DNA from 3 places in the Streptomyces sp. Wb2n-11 genome. Region 1 is predicted to be linked to each of the others. Evidence: riboswitches for the same ligand, from Rfam matches in the RefSeq annotation. Region 1 holds a riboswitch; each other region holds the start of a gene.
What was found. Region 1 has a riboswitch for cobalamin ahead of BN1555_RS10490 (ribonucleoside-diphosphate reductase subunit alpha). Riboswitches for the same ligand answer to the same signal wherever they lie in the genome.

Region 1 (4,582 bases):
CTCCTTCAGCATGTCCGTGACCTGCTGCTGGAGGGCGTCGTCGAAGAGGTCCGGCTCCTCCTTGCGGACGGTGTCCACGACCTCGAACGCGAAGTTCATGTGCATCGTCTCGTCGCGGAACACCCAGTTGGTGCCGGTCGCCAGGCCGTGCAGCAGGCCGCGCGAGCGGAACCAGTAGACGTACGCGAACGCGCCGTAGAAGAACAGTCCCTCGATGCACGCCGCGAAGCAGATCAGGTTCAGCAGGAAGCGGCGGCGGTCGGCCTTCGTCTCCAGGCGCTCGATCTTCTCGACCGAGTCCATCCACTTGAAGCAGAACTGCGCCTTCTCGCGGATCGAGGGAATCTCCTCCACCGCGTCGAACGCCGCCGCGCGGTCGTCCGGGTCGGGGAGGTAGGTGTCCAGCAGCGTCAAGTAGAACTGGACGTGCACGGCCTCCTCGAAGAGCTGGCGCGAGAGGTAGAGGCGCGCCTCGGGGGAGTTGATGTGCTTGTAGAGGGTCAGCACCAGGTTGTTGGAGACGATCGAGTCGCCCGTCGCGAAGAACGCGACCAGCCGGCCGATCATGTGCTGCTCACCGGGCGAGAGCTTCGCGAGGTCGGCGACGTCCGAGTGGAGGTCGACCTCCTCCACCGTCCAGGTGTTCTTGATCGCGTCCCGGTAGCGCTCGTAGAAGTCCGGGTAGCGCATGGGGCGGAGCGTCAGCTCGAAGCCCGGGTCGAGAAGGTTCTTGTCGGGGTTGGTCGACATTACTGGCACGCCTCGCAGGACTCGGGGTTCTCAAGGGAGCAGGCGATCGCGTCCGCGTCGGGCGCGGTGGCCTGCTGTACGGGGATGGGGGTGGCGGGCGCCGCGGCCGTCGCGCCGGAGCCGGCGGCCCGGGCGATGCGGGTCGCGGGGCGCGAGCGCAGGTAGTACGTCGTCTTCAGCCCCTTCTTCCAGGCGTACGCGTACATCGAGGAGAGCTTCCCGATGGTCGGCGTCTCCAGGAAGAGGTTCAGGGACTGCGACTGGTCGAGGTACGGCGTACGGGCCGCCGCCATGTCGATCAGGCCGCGCTGCGGGATCTCCCACGCGGTGCGGTAGAGCGTCCGCACCTCCTCGGGGATCCAGCTGAAGCCCTGCACCGAGCCGCTGGACTCGCGCAGCGCCTCGCGGGACTGGGCGTCCCAGACACCGAGCTTCTTCAGGTCCTCCACCAGGTAGGCGTTGACCTGGAGGAACTCACCGCTGAGCGTCTCGCGCTTGAAGAGATTGGAGACCTGCGGCTCGATGCACTCGTACACGCCCGCGATGGACGCGATGGTCGCGGTCGGAGCGATCGCGAGGAGTAGGGAGTTGCGCATTCCGGTCTTGGCGACACGGGCGCGCAGCGCGTCCCACCGCTCGGGCCAGGTGACCTCGACGCCGTAGTGGTCGGGGTGCAGGACGCCGCGCGCCGCGCGGGTCTTCTCCCAGGCCGGGAGCGGGCCGCTGACCTCGGCGAGGTCGCAGGACGCCTCGTACGCGGCGAGCATGATGCGCTCGGCGATCCTCGTGGAGAGGGCGAGGGCCTCGGGGGAGTCGAAGGGCAGACGCAGTTTGAAGAAGACGTCCTGGAGACCCATCGCGCCCAGGCCCACCGGACGCCACTTGGCGTTGGAGCGGCCTGCCTGCTCGGTCGGGTAGAAGTTGATGTCGACGACGCGGTCGAGGAACGTGACGGCCGTACGGACGGTCTCGTCCAGGCGCTCCCAGTCGATGTCGCCGTTCCCGGTCACGAACGAACCGAGGTTGACCGAGCCGAGGTTGCAGACGGCCGTCTCCCCGTCGTCCGTGACCTCCAGGATCTCGGTGCACAGGTTCGAGGAGTGGACCACCGAGCCGGGCTCCGCCGTCTGGTTCGCCGTACGGTTCGACGCGTCCTTGAACGTCATCCAGCCGTTGCCGGTCTGCGCCAGGGTGCGCATCATCCGTCCGTACAGCTGGCGCGCGGGAATCGTCGTACGGGCCAGGCCGTCCGCCTCTGCCTTGCGGTACGCCCGGTCGAACGCGTCGCCCCACAGGTCGACGAGCTCGGGGACGTCGGAGGGCGAGAACAGCGACCAGTCGGTGTCCGCGTCGACGCGGCGCATGAACTCGTCGGGGATCCAGTGCGCGAGGTTCAGGTTGTGCGTACGCCGCGCCTCCTCGCCCGTGTTGTCGCGCAGCTCCAGGAACTCCTCGATGTCCGCGTGCCACGTCTCCAGGTAGACGCAGGCCGCGCCCTTGCGCCGGCCGCCCTGGTTCACGGCGGCGACGGACGAGTCGAGGGTGCGCAGGAAGGGGACGATGCCGTTGGAGTGGCCGTTGGTGCCGCGGATCAGGGAGCCGCGGGCGCGGATGCGGGAGTACGAGAGGCCGATGCCGCCCGCGTGCTTGGAGAGGCGCGCGACCTCGTGGTAGCGGCCGTAGATCGAGTCGAGCTCGTCGAGCGGCGAGTCCAGCAGGTAGCAGGAGGACATCTGCGGGTGGCGCGTACCGGAGTTGAAGAGCGTCGGCGAGGACGGCAGGTAGTCCAGGCGGCTCATCAGGCGGTACAGCGCGGCGACCTCGTCGGCGGCCGCGGGGGAGCCGTCCTTGGCCAGACCGGACGCCACGCGCAGCATGAAGTGCTGCGGGGTCTCGATCACCTGTCGGGTGATCGGGTGGCGCAGGAGGTAGCGGCTGTAGACCGTGCGCAGGCCGAAGTAGCCGAAGCGGTCGTCGGCGGCCGGGTCGACCAGCGCGTCGAGGCGGGCCGCGTGGGCGGACACGAACTCGGCCGTACGGTCGGCGATCAGGCCCTCGCGGTGGCCGACGGAGACCGACTCGGAGAAGGTGCGGACGCCCTGCGTAGCCGCCTCGTCCCGGATCGTGCGGGTCAGCAGCCGGGCCGCGAGGCGGGAGTACGCCGGGTCCTCGGAGATCAGCCCGGCGGCGGCGTCGGTGGCGAGTCCCCGCAACTCGGCCGCGTCCGACGCCGCGTTGCGGCCGCGCAGGGCGGCCGCGGCGACTCTGCCCGGGTCGGTGTCGGGGAGGTCGGCGGTCAGGTCGGTGAGGGTCCGCAGGAGCGCGGTCCCGGGGCCGTCGGGCGACTGCGCCGACTCCGTTGAACCCGTCGGCTCCGTGGCAGTTGCCGGATCGGCTGGCGCGATGGTCACGGGGTGCTCTCCCTCGCTCGGCTCGGGGCCGGCGGGGAACGGGGGGCGTACGGGCACACGTCACCCCTGAGGGCGGCACACCGCGTAGCGTCCACCGGCCCAACCGCGAGGCCCGGACGTGTCGGTATCCGGTTCGGTCGAGCCGGATACGCCGTCGGCAGGTCCTCGGACTCCTGGGTGCGCAAAAGCGCACCGATCACACCGTTGCGGGACAGTTCCGGATTCGCACCGGATTCCCCTGCGGCGACAGCGAGCACGAGCATACATGTGGGGGCCGTTGGATGATGCGGCCCCCACATGTTGTGTCACCCGGGAAGTGTGAGGGCGGCTGTCACAGCGCTCCGCTATCGTCGTGAGCACAAGGAGGTACGCCCCATGGCAGCGACCGCCGACCGGCCCCACCTGTTCCCCGAAGAGTTCGACGAGGCCACGCGCATACTGGCCCGCACGACCGAGGGCGTGCGGCTGGAACTCATCGACGGGAGGCTGAGGAGCAGGGTTGTGCCGGACGGGGACCACGGACGGATCATCGAGTGGCTGACGCGCATCTGTATGCAGTCGCGGCCCGAGCTGTGGCTCTATCCCGACCAGGGACTGAAGGTGCAGGCATACCGGAAGGGCCGCGCCCGGCCCGACGGTTCTCTCGCGCCCAGCGGCGCCTTCGTCGGGCAGGGGGAGTGGGCCGATCCCGATTCCGTGCTGATGGCCGTCGAGGTCACCTCGTACGACACCGACACCGACACCGACCAGCGCGACCGGGTGGAGAAGCCCCGCGCCTACGCCGAGACCGGCATCCCGGTCTACCTGCTCATCGACCGGGACGCCTGCGAGGTGACGGTCTACAGCGAGCCCGACGGAGTCCGGTACGAGAACGCGCACATCGTCCCGTTCGGCAAGCCCGTGGCGCTGCCCGGCCCGGTGGGGATCACCCTGGAGACCGAAGCGCTGAAGGAGTGGGTGCGCTGACGACGACGGGCCGCCGCGCCCCCCGAAGGGGACGCGGCGGCCCGTGGAAATCGCTCAGCAGCAGCGGAAGCCCTCGCGGGGGTCCGCCTCCCGGGCGTCCGTGCGGCTGCGTTCGAACGCGCGCCGGGACATGACCGGCGCCTCGGGGTCGCAGGACCTCGCGTGCGCCACGTACCGGTCGTACGTCGCCTCGCCGGTCAGTTCGCGGACGTACCAGCGGATCCGGCCCGCCGCGCGGCGCACGCCCGTCAGGGTCATTCGGGGGTCCCCGCGCCGGCCGCCGCGGCCTCCTTGCGGGTGCCGCCCTCCGGACCGACGCCGGCCGCGGCCAGTTCGGCCTTCTCCTCCTTGGTCGCGATGATCGAGGCGGGGGCGACGAGCCTGGACTCGACGTACGGCGCCTCATGGAGCTTGACGCTCTCGGGGGCGCGGACGGCCTTGAGGCAGACCCGGCC
Region 2 (4,582 bases), 4.4 Mb from region 1:
TGTCGCCGCGAAGGGCGCGTGGCCGGTGGGCTTCGGCAGGCCCGGCGCCGTAAGCGCTGGGTGAAGGCAGACGCGGACTCGGGGGACGGACGTGACGGTGCCCGTCCACCCCGCCCGGCGGACAGGAGGCACGCGGTCCCTCACCGGAGGCCGCGGCCCGCCTCCGGCACGGTCGTCGAGCCAGGGCCGGGACGGGCGTCAGCCCGGCGGGGCCTCCGACGCGCGCCAGGCGGTCGCGAGTCCTTCCAGCCATGCAGGAGGCAGTTCCGCGTGCTCCCATTCCGTCCGGAACGCTGATGGTGCGGCGGCGAGGCGTTCGAGTACGGCGATGCTCGTGGGGGAGTGGAGGAGGGAGTAGCGGCCGTGGACGGCGATGCGGCTGCGGGGCCCGTACCGCGCGTACAACTGAGCCAGCCGCTCCCGGTGGGACTCGGTGAACTGCTCCAGCCGGCCGGCGTACCCGACCCGTTCCACGATGCTCATCGTGCCGAGTACCGCGGTGAGGACCTCGTCCGACACCTCGGGATCGAGGTCCGAGACGTCACTGAACGCGAGGTAGAGCGGCGTCACGGCGACCTTCGCACGCTCTACGTCCACCCTCCCCACGGGGTGACGGCCTCGCGCGCCGTCCTGCGGGAAGCCGGACATCGCCGGGCCGATGGCACGCTCAAGGGCTCGCTCGGCGATGCGGGCGAGTTCGTCACCGACGGCCCGGGCGCCGTCGTGCCAGCCGATGCCGTACGACTCCCCCTTCTCGTCCGGGGCGCCCTTCTCCTTCTCTGCCTCGCTGTGCGCGTCTGCGATCGCGCCGGCCTCGACGAGCGCGATCAGCTCTTCGGCTTCGCTCCGGAGCATTCCCGTGCGGCCCAGGAGTTCGAAGAGGGTCTTCTTCGCGTTCATGACGCTGGTGGAGTCCAGCGGGTGCCGGTCCGTTTCGGCGGTGTTGATCGTGTCCTCCTCGTCGACCTTGGTCCGGTGCTTCCGCGGGTGTTTCAGCAGGACGTGGCTCTTCTGTCGCACTCTCCGTGTCTCGGCTGTGAGGTTTCCGGCCGGCGGCGGCCGCCGCCCGCCTCCTCAAGTCTCCACGACACGGCCGGTCGTCGCCGCGCCCAGGGCTGTTTCGGATCGTTCTGAGCCCGTACGAGCCGGGCGGAAGAGAGCGCAGACGGGCGTCCCGGGGACGGTACGGGTCCACAGACGCCGGATCACCCGGTCCCATGCGCCCCGACCGGCCGGCGGGCCCGGCTCCTGCCGTACGGCGGGGCCGGCGCACACCTCCGTGCCCCGCTCGGCCGGGCGGGGAGCATCCCCACCCCGGAGGCGCTCCGGAGGCCCGCAGCTCCCGCGCCGGCCGGCCGCGGCCCTGTGTGCGAGCCGCTCTGTCCGGGGCCGGAGAACCGTGGCGTCAGCTTGAGGCTGCCGGCCCGGTGGGCGGGCAGGCGCGCGCGGCGTGCCGGTTTTCGTCGGGGCCGGCCGCGGGCGGAAGCCGCAGACGCCGGCGCGGACCTGGCCACGCTGCGCGTGCACGACGGGGTTTGCACCGGATTCTCCCCTGGCGGGGCTCCCTTCCGTAGGCGCTAAGCTGCAAGCGCCCCGCGGGGGAAGTCCGGTCGAAGTCCGGCGCTGACCCGCAACGGTAGGCGGAGCCCGACACGTGGCCCCGTAAGCCCGATTACCCGCGGTGGTGATGGCTCCTGTCAATTCGCCGTGGACTGCGAGAGGGCGCTGCGCAGGGCGCCCGGCGTCCCGGGCCGCTCCTTTGCTCACGCAGGTGCACGGCCCGAGGCGAAAGCGAACCGCCCGTGGCCACACCCCTCGAACTCAAACCCGCCCTGCCGCCGCACCTGCCCCGCGCCGGCGCCGGCCCCGCGCCGCCCCAGCGCGTGTCACTTCCGCTCCTCCTCACCGCCCTGTGCGCCGCGCTTGTGCTCTCCATCCTCTGCGGGGCGGGCATCGGGGCGTCGGGGCTCTCCTGGGGGGAAGTGCTGCGCTATCTGTGGGCCGGACTGACAGGCGGCCTCATATCCCCCGACCAGGTCCCGGCGTACACCATCGTGTGGGAACTGCGCTTTCCGCGGGCCGTACTGGCCGCAGTCGTCGGGGCCGGCCTGTCGGCCATCGGCGTCGCCGTGCAGGCCATGGTCCGCAACGCTCTCGCCGACCCGTTCGTGCTCGGCATCTCCTCGGGCGCGGCCGTCGGCGCCAACGCCGTGCTCCTGTTCGGAGCCTTCGGCGCGCTCGGTCTCTGGGCCCTGTCCACGGCGGCCTTCCTCTCCGCGCTCCTCGCCATGACGCTGGTGTACGCCATCGCCCGCACCGCTGACGGCCTGACCCCACTGCGGCTCGTCCTGACGGGCACCGCGATGTACTACGGCTTCTCGGCCGTCACGACGTTCATGGTGTTCGCGGCCGAGCGTGGCGAGGCGGCCCGCTCCGCGATGATGTGGCTGCTCGGCAGCCTCGGCGGAGCCAACTGGGCCTCCGTACCGATCGCCGCCGGAGCCGTACTCGCCGGCCTCGCCCACCTCACCGTGTCGGCGCGCCGCCTGAACGCCCTGGCGATGGGCGACGAGACCGCGGCCGCCCTGGGGGTGGACGCGGGGAAGCTGCGCAAGGAACTCTTCCTGGTCTGCGCGGCCGTCACCGGGGCGGTGGTGGCGGTGAGCGGTGCGATCGGTTTCGTCGGACTGATGGTCCCGCACGCCGCACGGATGCTGGTCGGCGCGGACCACCGCCGGCTGCTGGCCGTCGCGCCCCTCGCGGGCGCCGTCCTGCTGATCTGGGTGGACATCCTGTCGCGCGTGGTGCTCGCGCCCGTCGAGCTGCCGGTGGGCGTACTGACCGCGGTCATCGGTGTGCCGTGCTTCGTCCTGCTGATGCGCCGCCGCTCCTACACCTTCGGAGGCGCGTGATGCGGATCGACATCGATGAACTGACGGTCGAGATCTCCGGTGCGCGGCTGGTGCGGGAGGCCACGCTGCGAGCGGCCGCCGGGCAGGTCGTCGGGCTTGTCGGGCCCAACGGCAGCGGGAAATCCACCCTGCTGCGCTGCGTCTACCGGGCCCTGCGTCCCTCGGCCGGTACAGTCCGGCTCGACGGCGCTGACCTCCACGCCCTGAGCGCGCGCGAAGGCGCCCGTCGGCTGGCCGCACTGCCCCAGGAGGTGGTCACCGAGTTCGACTTCACGGTCGCCGAAGTCGTGGCGATGGGGCGGCTGCCGCACCAGCGGTCGGTGGCCCGGACCACCGACGAGGACCGGCGGACGTGCGAGGCCGCCCTGGCGCAGGTCGGCGCCGGTCATCTCGTCGGCCGTGGCTTCCTCACCCTCTCCGGCGGTGAGAAGCAGCGGGTCCTGATCGCCCGCGCGCTCGCTCAGCAGCCTCGGGTACTGGTGCTCGACGAGCCCACCAATCACCTGGACATCGCCCAGCAGCTGGACGTGCTGGCCCTGGTGCGCGGCAGCGGGCTGACCGTGCTCACCGCACTGCACGACCTCAACCTCGCCGCACTCCACTGCGATCTGCTCCATGTCATCGACAGCGGCCGGATCGTCGCCTCCGGCGCTCCGTACGACGTGCTCACCCCCGAGCTGCTGGCCGAGGTCTTCGGCGTACGGGCACACCGCGTACCGCATCCCGAGTCCGGCGCCGTACAACTGCTCTTCGACCGTCTCCCGCCCACCCACCCCGCTTCCTGAGGAGCCACTGTCTCCATGCCGAACCCCGTACGCCCCGCCGCACTCGCCTTCGCCGCCGCCCTGTTCCTCACCGGCTGCGGCGCGCAGGTCACCTCTCAAGACGCAGAGAACAGCGGTGCCGAGGCAGGCGGCGGCCACTATCCGGTGACCGTCGAGAACTGCGGTCGGAAGAAGAGTTACGACAAGGCCCCGGAGCGTGTGGTCACCAATGACGTCGGTATCACCGAAATCATGTTCGCGCTCGGGCTCGAGGGCCACATGGCGGGCTATGTGATGCCCGACGACAAGGGCGATCTCACGTCCGTTGCCTGGAAGGACGGTTACGAGAAGACCGAGTGGCTCTCGAAGAAGACGATCAACAAGGAGCTGGTCCTCGACGCCCGCGCCGATCTGGTCTTCGCGGGCTGGAACTACGGCTTCAACGAGGGGGAGGGCTTCAGTCCCGCCGAGCTGGAGAAGGTGGGCGTCGACTCGTACCTGCTGAGCGAGTCGTGCCGCAACGGGCGGGGGAAGGCGCGCGGCGTGATGCCGCCGCTCGAAGCCCTCTACACCGATATGCGGAACCTGGGGAAGATCTTCGACATCGAGGACCGTGCCGAGGCCCTCGTCGCGGACTTCGAGAAGCAGGTGGCCGCAGCGCAGTCGAAGGCCCTGAAGGGCAGCGACCGCCCACGCGTCTTCCTCTACGACGACGGGCGGGACAAGCCGCTGACCTCGGGACTGTACGCCGGGCCGCACGACATCATCACCAGGGCGGGCGGCGATCACGTCATGAAGGACCTCAAGGACAGCTGGGCGACGGTGGGCTGGGAGACCGTGGTCGAGCGTGACCCCGAGGTGATCGTGATCAACGATTACGGGGACACCACCGCGGACCAGAAGCGG
Region 3 (4,582 bases), 3.1 Mb from region 1:
CGCCTCCGGCGTCAACGGCGACGTCGTCGTCACCAAGGTCCTGCTGCCCGCGATCGCCGCGCCGGTCGTCGCCGGCATCGCCGCGCTGCTGGCCACCAAGCTGACGTACAAGCTCGGCAGCAAGGCCGACGAGAAGGCCACGGCCAAGGGCTACCGCGCCGGCCAGATCGCTTCCGCCGGTCTCGTCTCGCTCGCCCACGGCACCAACGACGCGCAGAAGACCATGGGTGTCATCACCCTCGCCCTGGTCACCGGCAACGTCCTCGCACCCGGCTCGAACCCCCCGATGTGGGTCATCGTCTCCGCCGGTGTCGCCATCGCGCTCGGTACGTACCTGGGCGGCTGGCGCATCATCCGCACCATGGGCAAGGGCCTCACCGACCTCCGTCCGCCGCAGGGCTTCTCCGCCCAGACCAGCGCCGCGACCGTCATCCTGGCCTCCTCGCACCTCGGCTTCTCCCTCTCCACCACCCAGGTCTGCTCCGGTGCCGTGATGGGCGCGGGCCTCGGCCGCAAGGGCGGCGTGGTCCGCTGGTCCACCGCCACCCGGATGTTCGTCGCCTGGGGTCTGACGCTGCCGGCCGCGGGACTGGTCGCCGCGGGCGCCGAATTCCTCACCGGGCAGGGCACCTGGGGCATCGCCGTGGTGGCCTTCCTGCTCGTCGGCGGCTCCGCCGTCATCTGGGCCCTGTCGCGCCGCAAGCCGGTCGACCACACCAACGTCACCGACGACGAGTCCGGCGAGTCCGCCGGTGTGGTCACCACGGCCATGGCCGCCGTCAGCGTGCCGCCCACGGCCGGCGCCGTCGCCTCCCTGGCCGCCGAGGAACTCAAGACGACCATCCCGGCCCCGGCCGGCAGCTCCGCGGAGCCGGCCAGCCCGGCCCCGGTGTAAGGACAGAGGACAGATCGCATGAACATCGACTGGGCAGCTCTCGGCTCCGTATTCGGCGTGAGCCTCGTGGTCACCGTGTCCCTGGTGGGCCTGTTCACCCTCGGCATCGTGGGCCTCTCCAAGCAGGAGAGCGCCTCCGCGCAGGGCGGCGGCTCCGCCGTCATGGTTCGCACCGGCGCCTACGCCTGCTTCGCGCTGTGCGCGGCGGCCGTGGCGTACGGGATCTACCTGATCGTCGTCTGACACGACGACCGCAGTCTCCCGGAACCGCCCCGCCACCGGCCTTTACCGGCCATCGGCGGGGCGGTTCCTGTGTGCCTCGGCACACTCCCCCGTCGCAGGTCAACAGCAAGTTGACGACGTTCGCGGAGCGTGGTGGACTGCCCGAGCCGAATACGGCGGCACGAGAGGAAGTCCGGTGCGAATCCGGCGCGGTCCCGCCACTGTGACCGGGGAAGACGAAGAAGTCCCCGGGAGCCAGGAACTCTCACCGCCGGTCACGTCGAACCAGGGCGCGGACCCTGAGTGAGGACATACCGCCATGCCCGGCTGCCGTTCAGTCGTTCCTGTCAGTCCTGACATTCCCGTGCGTACGACGCGTGCGCTTCGAGGCGCATCGGCCTGCTGAGCCATGCGTGCCGATCGCATCTTCGCGTACGGCGCCACCGCCGGCCTGATCGGCGACCTCGTCCTCGGTGATCCCCGCCGCGGGCACCCGGTCGCCGCGTTCGGACGGGCCGCGGGTGCCGTCGAGTCCCTGCTGTGGCGTGACCACCGCGGGTGGGGCGCGGTGCACACCCTGGTGTGCGCCGGAGGCGCGGCGGGCGCCGCCGTGCTGGCCTCCCGTGCCGTACGCCGCTCCCCCGCCGCCGCCGTCGCGCTGACCGCCGCCGCCACCTGGGCCGTCGTCGGAGGTACGTCGCTGGGCCGCGAGGCGCGCGCCGTGGGCAGCGCCCTGGAGGCCGGGGACGTCGAGGTCGCCCGCGAACGCCTCCCCCACCTGTGCGGGCGCGACCCGCAGGCGCTGGACGCACAGCAGATCGCCCGCGCCGTCGTCGAGTCCGTCGCCGAGAACACCTCGGACGCGGTCGTGGGCGCGCTGGTGTGGGGCGCCCTGGGCGGGGTGCCGGGGCTCGTGGCCTTCCGCGCCGTCAACACGCTCGACGCCATGGTGGGGCACAGATCGGCCAGATACCTGCGCTACGGCTGGGCCTCGGCCCGCCTCGACGACGTGGCCGGCTGGCCCGGCGCCCGGCTGACGGCCGCCCTCGCGGTCGTGGCGGGCGGCGATCCGCGCGGTGCGGTGCGGGCCTGGCGTACGGACGCGGCCAAGCACCCGAGCCCCAACGCGGGCCCCGTGGAGGCCGCCTTCGCCGGCGCGCTCGGCGTGCGGCTCGGCGGAACGCTCTCGTACGCGGGCCGGGTCGAACACCGGCCCGTGCTCAACGCCGCCGGGCGGCCCGTCGGCGTACCGGACATCGAGCGGGCGGCGCGGCTGTCGCGCCGTGTCGGGGCGCTCGCACTGGCGGCGGCCGTCGGAGGGCGGCTGGTGCTCGGTGCGCTGCGACGCGGCGCGCGCGGTGGCACACGCACAGGAAAGGGACACGCATGAGCGGTTCACTGGGGGGCGGTCTGCTCGTCGCGGGGACCACGTCCGACGCCGGCAAGAGCGTCGTGACGGCCGGGATCTGCCGGTGGCTCGTACGCAAGGGTGTGAAGGTCGCGCCGTTCAAGGCGCAGAACATGTCGCTGAACTCGTTCGTGACGCGCGAAGGCGCGGAGATCGGGCGGGCGCAGGCCATGCAGGCGCAGGCGGCGCGGGTGGAGCCGACGGCGCTCATGAACCCCGTGCTGCTCAAGCCCGGCAGTGACCGCAGCAGTCAGGTGGTGCTGCTGGGCAAGCCGGTGGGCGAGATGAGCGCGCGCGGGTTCTTCGGGGGGCCCGGGCCCGCGGCGCGGCAGCAATCAGGCGCCGTGGCCCCCGGGAAAGTGCCGCACGGGGGGCACCGGGAAGCGCTGCTCGGCACCGTGACGGACTGTCTGCGCGAGTTGCGGGGCACGTATGACGCCGTGATCTGCGAGGGGGCGGGCAGTCCGGCCGAGATCAATCTGCGGCGTACCGACATCGTGAACATGGGCATCGCGCGAGCCGCCCGCTTCCCGGTGGTCGTCGTCGGCGACATCGACCGGGGCGGGGTCTTCGCTTCCTTCTTCGGTACGACCGCGCTGCTCGGCCGGGAGGACCAGGAGCTGGTGGCGGGCTACCTGGTCAACAAGTTCCGCGGTGACGTCTCGCTGCTCGAACCCGGGCTGGACATGCTGGAGGGGCTGACCGGGCGGCGTACGTACGGCGTGCTGCCCTTCGCGCACGGCCTCGGTATCGACGAGGAGGACGGGCTGCGGGTCTCGTTGCGGGGAGCCGTGCGGGAGTCGGTCGTCGCGCCGCCGGTCGGGGAGGACGTGCTGCGGGTCGCCGTGTGCGCCGTGCCGCTGATGTCGAACTTCACGGATGTCGACGCACTCGCCGCGGAACCGGGGGTCGTCGTCCGGTTCGTGGACCGGGCGGAGGAGCTCGTCGACGCCGACCTGGTGATCGTGCCGGGCACGCGCGGGACCGTGAGGGCCCTGGAGTGGCTGCGCGAGCGCGGGCTGGCCGGCGCGCTGGCGCGGCGGGCGGCGGAAGGCCGTCCCGTGCTGGGCATCTGTGGCGGCTTCCAGCTGCTGGGCGAGCGCATCGAGGACGACGTCGAGTCGAAGGCCGGAACGGTGGACGGGCTCGGGCTGCTGCCGGTCCGGGTGCGGTTCGCCGTCGGGAAGACACTGGCGCGGCCGGTCGGGACGGCTCTCGGCGAGCCCGTGGAGGGGTACGAGATCCACCACGGGGTCGCGGAAGTAGGGGGCGGTGCTCCCTTCTTGGACGGCTGCCGGGTGGGGGCGGTCTGGGGCACCCACTGGCACGGCTCGCTGGAGAGCGACGCGTTCCGGCGCGCCTTCCTGCGCGAGGTCGCGGCTGCCGCGGGGCGTCGCTTCGTGCCGGCGCCGGACACCTCGTTCGGGGCACTGCGCGAGGAGCAGCTCGACCGCCTCGGCGACCTGATCGAAGAACACGCGGATACGGACGCGCTGATGCGGCTCATCGAGTCGGGCGCGCCCTCAGGACTTCCCTTCATCGCACCTGGAGCGCCCGCATGAGCACTGAACACACCGAGAACGCCGAGAACGCCGAGAGCACCGTGCTGTTGTTGTCCACCGCCGATACGGACCTGCTGGCGGCCCGTGCCTCCGGCGCCCCGTACCGCATCGGCAACCCGACCCGTATCGACGCGGCCACCGAACTGCCCGCGCTGATCGAGGGCGCCTCCGTCGCCGTCGTGCGGCTGCTCGGCGGCAAGCGCGCCTGGGAGGACGGGCTTGCCGTCCTGAAGGCGTCCGGGATACCGACCGTCCTGCTGGGCGGTGAGACCGTGCCCGACGCGGAACTGATGGCCGAGTCGTCCGTACCGGCGGGTGTCGTCGCCGAGGCGCTGCGCTACCTCGTCGAGGGCGGGCCCGGGAACCTCGTCGAGCTGGCCAGGTTCCTGTCCGACACCGTGCTGCTGACGGGCGTGGGCTTCGCCGAGCCGCAGAAGATGCCCGAGTGGGGTGTCCACGGCGACGGCTCGCGTGCGTACGACGAGGGGCGCCCGA

Region 2: it holds a riboswitch for cobalamin, as region 1 does, so the genes downstream of both, BN1555_RS30875 (FecCD family ABC transporter permease) here and BN1555_RS10490 (ribonucleoside-diphosphate reductase subunit alpha) in region 1, are expected to answer to the same signal.
Region 3: it holds a riboswitch for cobalamin, as region 1 does, so the genes downstream of both, BN1555_RS24885 (cobalamin biosynthesis protein) here and BN1555_RS10490 (ribonucleoside-diphosphate reductase subunit alpha) in region 1, are expected to answer to the same signal.

The regions. Positions count from the first base shown of each region.
Region 1 is NZ_CVPB01000001.1:2,377,008-2,381,589, reverse strand. It holds gene BN1555_RS10495 (ribonucleotide-diphosphate reductase subunit beta) at 1-750, opposite strand, end outside; gene BN1555_RS10490 (ribonucleoside-diphosphate reductase subunit alpha) at 750-3,161, opposite strand; cobalamin riboswitch at 3,300-3,441, opposite strand; gene BN1555_RS10485 (Uma2 family endonuclease) at 3,537-4,127, shown strand; gene BN1555_RS10480 (YbdD/YjiX family protein) at 4,182-4,385, opposite strand; gene BN1555_RS10475 (carbon starvation CstA family protein) at 4,382-4,582, opposite strand, start outside.
Region 2 is NZ_CVPB01000001.1:6,748,317-6,752,898, forward strand. It holds gene BN1555_RS30870 (hypothetical protein) at 199-1,020, opposite strand; cobalamin riboswitch at 1,552-1,699, shown strand; gene BN1555_RS30875 (FecCD family ABC transporter permease) at 1,845-2,912, shown strand; gene BN1555_RS30880 (ABC transporter ATP-binding protein) at 2,912-3,697, shown strand; gene BN1555_RS30885 (ABC transporter substrate-binding protein) at 3,713-4,582, shown strand, end outside.
Region 3 is NZ_CVPB01000001.1:5,472,191-5,476,772, reverse strand. It holds gene BN1555_RS24895 (inorganic phosphate transporter) at 1-895, shown strand, start outside; gene BN1555_RS24890 (hypothetical protein) at 914-1,138, shown strand; cobalamin riboswitch at 1,254-1,403, shown strand; gene BN1555_RS24885 (cobalamin biosynthesis protein) at 1,527-2,507, shown strand; gene BN1555_RS24880 (cobyric acid synthase) at 2,516-4,087, shown strand; gene cobN (cobaltochelatase subunit CobN) at 4,084-4,582, shown strand, end outside.